DNA from 2 places in the Paraburkholderia denitrificans genome. Region 1 is predicted to be linked to the other one. Evidence: riboswitches for the same ligand, from Rfam matches in the RefSeq annotation. Region 1 holds a riboswitch; the other holds the start of a gene.

Region 1 (2,915 bases):
GACACGGCCGAATCGTTGCGCGCGGGAAGACCGCCCGGGATATCGAACGGCAGGAATGCCTGTTCGCGCGTGAAGTCGTAGGCGAGCTTCGTTTCGCCGGTCAGCGGCTGGCCGAACAGCCTGTGGCCCGTCTCCTGATGGGTGATCGACGTCGATGTGGAGAATCGCGTCGAATCGATTTCGTCGTTGGGAATCGACGGGTTGTGCGCGAAGAGGAACTGACGGTCGTTCGCGAAGCCGACTGACTGGTCGAACTGCGTGTACGGCGTAATGTCCAGATGGAACGCAGCGCCGGTCGTCAGTTGATTATCGCGTTGCAGGTTGTTCCCGCCCGCGTTATCGAACGAAAGCTCGGAGCGGTGATAGAGCGCGAAGGTCGAAATCGACCAGTTATCGCGCGCATATCCCAGGCGCGCATCGACATTTTGCGCGTGATACGGGTTGCGTCCGTCCTCGTGGCCGAACGCAAAAGGCTGGGTTGCGTCGATGCCCGCCGTGTTGTAGTCGTGCAGTCCGAGCGAGTAGGTGAGCCCGCCTAGCGCGGACATCGGCCCCGTCGACGGGATCGTGCCCGAGGTGCGCAGCTGCGTGTCGAACGTCTTGTTCGAGCCGCCGCCGAACGACGCGATTGTCTGATTCGGCTGGTTCGATGCGTGGCGCGTGAAGAGCTGCACGACGCCGCCGACTGCGTCCGCGCCGAACGAGGCCGCTGCCGGGCCGGAGATGACCTCGACGCGATCGAACGCGGAGGTCGGCAGATCCGCCCATTCGGCCACGCCGGTGGTCACGGAGCCGACGCGAATACCGTCGATGAATACGGCAACCTGATTGCCCGCCGAGCCGCGAATGCTGACCGCAGTGGCCGAACCCGGCCCGCCGCTCTGCGAGACGGTGATGCCCGGCAGCGTGGCGAGCGCTTGTGCGATGCCCGGATCGGCGGGAGAAAGACGATCGAGATCCGTACGCGTGAGGACCTGTGTGGTCGCGTAGCGCTGGTCGAACGATTGCGGCAAATGCTGGGCGTCGCCCACGACGAGAATGTCCGGCAGGGTGCTTGCCGCGCCCGGCTGCTCCTGTTGCGCAAGCGTTGCGTCGTCCGCGGCCTGGGCGCTTTGCAAGGCGCAGGCGGTGATGGCGGACGTGACGATGAGATGACGAAACTTCATGAGTGACTCTTCAAATACGTTTTGGGTCTGAACCGGATGCAGCGGCTGGCGCGGGCCTTGCGGCGCGCGCTTAGGCACGTTCGCTCCGATCGGCGATCGGAATGGCGCGGCAGTGCGCAATGCGACTAAAAGCGGGGCGAAAAGCGGAGCTAATACGCCCGATCAGAGGCGCGAGCGGACGAGACAGACGGAACGGATGAGCGAGCGGCTCGTGTGGTTCGAGGGAGCCGGCTGGCGGCGCGGCAATGCGGCATAGCCCGCAAGGAGGCGGGTCGAGAATTAACGGACATGTGACAGTTCCTGAGGCCGGGCTGTCCTTGCAACGAGCGACCGCACAGGGCGGTGCTGGCGCATCGGGACACCCCGCCCGGTGCGGCTGCTTGGACCTCGGTTGATGGCAGGTCTCCTGGCTTGCGGGTCGTTGTCCGGTGCCGACCTTCCCGGGTATCCCAGTGGTCGCGCCTGGCACGGACTCGCCGCTTACAGTTGCGGGGGCAGCCGCAGATTCGAAGCGTGGGTGCTTCTACTGCGTTCCCATTTGATCCCTTTGGCGGGAACCATCGACGCGAGAGGGTACAGATTCCCGCTCGCCGCCGTCAAGTTTTTGGCTAACAGTTGTTGTAAGTTTGCCCGCGACACTTTGGCTGCACAGCTTCAGCGTTGTCGGGCAGGAAGCGGCGGGCGGGTCATGCAATCCGCGTGGTCCCGCGCTTTCCCATACCTGAAAGTAATCGCCGTGCTGAATGACCTGCGTGATTTAGCTGGGCCGTTTCAATCCTGGAGACCGGCCTGGATTATTTCCGTTAAACAATATTTCTGCGTGAACTCATTGGGCGTCAGTTAATCGACGGACTCGTTGGCGATCCCGTCGTTAATGTGGTGCGGATCAATCTCGAACTGCGCCGTGAATACGGCGCACCGGCCGGATGCGTTCCGCCGGATCAGGCAGCGGAAAAGGGGGCAGTAGGTCGTTAAGCCGTTGTTAATTATGCGTGTCTATAATCACAGACTCTTTCGTTTCGTGTGTGCGACACAAGGAGTCTTTCGATGCAATCCAGCCCTCGAAGTTTGGTCGAACACGTCGTCAGCAAGGTGCCCGAGGTAACGCTCGGCTTTTGGATCATCAAGATCGCATGCACCACGCTCGGTGAAACCGGTGGCGATTGGGTGACGATGTCGCTCAATCTCGGTTATCTGATCGGCACGCTTATTTTCTTCGTCGCATTCGTCGTGCTGGTTTCAGCACAGATCCGCGCACGCAAGTTTTATCCGTTTCTCTATTGGGCGACCATCGTCGCCACGACGACACTCGGCACGACGCTGGCCGATTTCTGTGATCGCTCGCTCGGTTTGGGTTATCCCGGCGGCGTCTCGATCATCCTCGCATTGCTGGTCGCAAGCCTCGCGATCTGGTACCGCGTGGAGGGTACCGTTTCGGTTGAAAGTGTCGTGACGGCGCGCGTGGAGTGGTTTTACTGGGCCACGATTCTGTTTTCGCAGACGCTCGGCACCGCGCTCGGCGACTGGGTTGCCGGAGACGACCGCGGCGGCCTCGGCCTCGGCTATGAAGTCAGCGCGGCGATCTTCGGCGCTGGACTCGTCGTCGTCGGGCTGCTCTGGTTGTGGCCGCGCGCGTCGCGTACAGCGCTGTTCTGGGCGGCGTTCGTGCTCACGCGTCCGCTGGGCGCGACGCTCGGCGATCTGCTCGACAAGCCCCTCACGCAAGGCGGCATGCAGTTCAGCCGGTTC
Region 2 (2,915 bases), on a different contig from region 1:
CGCAGCAGTTCCGACGCGAGCGAAAGTGCCGCCATGACGGCGATTCGATCCATGCCGCGCACGTTGCTGTGCGTGCGGATCTTCGACATTTCCGCATCCACGCGCGCCACGGCTTCGAGCAGCGCGCCTTCGGTTTCGGGTGAACAGGCGAGGCGATAGGTCTGGCCGAGAATCGTCGCTTCGATCTGTTTGGTGGTCATGCGTTTTCTCCGTGGCGGGCCGCGTTACTTTCAGCGGCGGACGGCGACTGTTCGAGCAGATCGAGCTGGTTGTCCGGCTCGCCTTGCGCGCGTGCGCGCGGCAATTTTTCGAGAATTGCGTTCAGGCGCACCTGGGCGTCGTCGATCTTCGCGGACAGCGCATCGCGCTCCGCCTGCAGTGCATTGCGTTCTTCGCGCACCTGCTCGAGTTCGGCGCACGTTGCATCGCATTGCGACTGCAATTGCGCGAGTTGTGCTTCGAGTGCCTGGCGCGCCTCGTGATGGAGCCGATTGATCTCGATCAGCCGCCCGATATTCTGTGAGAGTGTTTCGAGTTCGTTGAGCATGTGCTGCGTCCTCTAAAGACAGGCATTCTAGCGCGGATTACCGGGTATTCCGATAATTGTGTCGTTTCCAGACGTAACATCCCTGCTTCTTGCAGGTAACGTCACCGAGTCTGCACAGCGGGAATGTATTTTGCCGCCGTACGCGACGACGCCGGCGTGGCGCGGACGCTTTTCTTGACGTCCAGACGGGCCGCTCCTACACTTGCCGCACTCTGGTGCCCGCGCTCGAAATGCGCTGTTAAACGGGAAACTAAGCGGGAAACAGGGAGCGAAGTCCGGCCCCGGACATACGCCATCCTGTGCTGCTCTGTGCAACGGTACCGCGACCGCGCGCGCTTCTTGCATCGCCTCTGGCAAGATGTTCGCGCGCAACTCGATCCCGGCATGCAATTTCTGCGTGCATCCAAGGCCACTGCGCAAAGGCGCGGGAAGGCGGATCGCGTCGTCGCCAGCCCGGATACCGGCCAGAGGGCGAGGAACTCGTGTCAGCCGCGCCGGTGCGATGCACCGGCGTCGTGTGGACACGGCCCTTTATCGCGCCGTTTCGCGCAGAGCGGAGCACGCGCACGCTGGCTACCGGATCATCACCATCATGTATTTGCACACCTGCTGCGCGATTGTGCGCGATCTGCGGCTTGGCGCTTTGCGCCGCTGCAAAGCGGGTGCTCGTGCCTCGTTGCGCTTCATGGGGCACATCATGAACAGCGTGATGCAGGTGAAATCGCTGAACCCGGCTGCGCCCGTTTTTCATCGAGCATTCGTGACCGGCGCATCCCTGCGAGAACGATGCGCGCGCATCGTTCGTGTTCGTGTTGGTATTCGTGTGCGGGTGTTTTGCACGCCACGCGGCAGAGCGCCTGGTTCCTTTCCTTTCGATAACGACAACGCACTCCTTCGACCCGCACGATGCGAACTGCCGATCGCCATCACATACCTGCCGTGAGCGGGCCCAGGTTCCGGGCGTCGATGAGCGCGCGGCGCGCGTGCGTCATCTGGCTCGCGCTGGCGCTCGCCGCTCTCATTGTGTTTGCGGCATCGCTCGTGATCGGCAGCGTACCGGTCACGCTCTCGCAGGCACTGGCTGCGTTGTCGCCATCGCACACGAGCACCGATATGACCGCCGAAATCGTCCGCACGCTGCGCCTGCCGCGCGCGCTCGGCGGCTTCGCGTGCGGCGCGCTGCTCGCGCTTGCCGGGGCGTTGTTGCAGGTGCTGCTGCGCAATCCGCTCGCCGAGCCGTATGTGCTCGGCGTATCGGGCGGCGCGGCCGCCTTTGCGCTCGTCGCGATGATCGTTGGCCTGGCCGCGTGGGCGGTGCAGGCGAGCGCATGCGCGGGCGCGTTCGCGTCGATCCTGCTCGTGCTCGGCCTCGCGCGCCGTGAATTGTGGCGCGGCGAGCCGCAGGACAGTTCTCCGCGTTTGCTGCTCACCGGCGCCGTGACGGCTGCGGGGTGGGGCGCGCTCATCACGCTGCTTCTCACGCTCGCGCCCGATGCGCAACTGCGCGGCATGCTGTTCTGGCTCACGGGCGATCTCAACGGCGCGAGCATGCCGTGGGCGGCGCTCGGTGCGCTCGTGCTCGTGCTCGCGGCCATCGTGCCGGTCGCTCCGCAACTGAACGTGCTGCTGCGCGGCGACGCGGCGGCGCAGGCGCTCGGCGTGCCGGTGCTGCGGCTGCGCGTGCGCGTCTATCTCGTGGCGTCGCTCGCGGCGGCAGCGGCCGTGACGACGGGCGGCACCATCGGCTTCGTCGGGCTCGTCGTGCCGCATATGCTGCGGCTCGCGTTCGGCAACGACCAGCGCATGTTGCTGCCCGCCGCCGCGCTCGCGGGCGGACTCGCCGTGATGGGCGCCGATCTCGCCGCGCGCACCGTGGCTGCGCCAGCACAGTTGCCGGTCGGTGTCGTGACCGCGCTCGCGGGCGTGCCCGTGTTTCTCTGGATGCTGCTGCACAGGCGCTCGCGATGAATCACGCAACCCATGACACGCCGATCCTGGCCGCCCGCGCGCTGACCTTGCGCGCGGGCGCACGCACGCTCGTCGAATCGCTCACGCTGTCCTTCGGTGCGGGTGAAATCTGGTGTGTCGCCGGTGCGAACGGCGCGGGCAAGACGACGCTGATCGGCGCGCTGGCCGGGCTGCGCACGAGCGCGGCAGGCCACGTCGAAATCGACGGCTGCGCGCTGGCCGACTGGGCGCCCGTCAAGCTCGCGCAGCGTCGTGCGCTGATGCCGCAGGACGTGCACGATGCGTTCAACGCGAGCGTGCTCGACATCGTGCTGCTCAACCGCTATCCGCATCTCGCGGGCTGGGGTTGGGAGCGCGACGAGGACCGTACGGCGGCGCATGCGGCGCTGGCCGCGCTCGG

The links. Region 1 has a riboswitch for cobalamin ahead of ACFPTO_RS13645 (TonB-dependent receptor domain-containing protein). Riboswitches for the same ligand answer to the same signal wherever they lie in the genome.
Region 2: linked by a shared signal. The riboswitch ahead of ACFPTO_RS15965 (hypothetical protein) and the one ahead of ACFPTO_RS13645 (TonB-dependent receptor domain-containing protein) in region 1 are both predicted to bind cobalamin.

The regions. Positions count from the first base shown of each region.
Region 1 covers NZ_JBHSMP010000016.1:155,893-158,807, forward strand. The annotation lists gene ACFPTO_RS13645 (TonB-dependent receptor domain-containing protein) at 1-1,166, opposite strand, end outside; cobalamin riboswitch at 1,546-1,744, opposite strand; gene ACFPTO_RS13650 (COG4705 family protein) at 2,214-2,915, shown strand, end outside.
Region 2 covers NZ_JBHSMP010000017.1:308,805-311,719, forward strand. The annotation lists gene ACFPTO_RS15955 (cell division protein ZapA) at 1-200, opposite strand, end outside; gene ACFPTO_RS15960 (ATPase) at 197-547, opposite strand; cobalamin riboswitch at 744-1,030, shown strand; gene ACFPTO_RS15965 (hypothetical protein) at 1,065-1,490, shown strand; gene ACFPTO_RS15970 (FecCD family ABC transporter permease) at 1,514-2,515, shown strand; gene ACFPTO_RS15975 (ABC transporter ATP-binding protein) at 2,512-2,915, shown strand, end outside.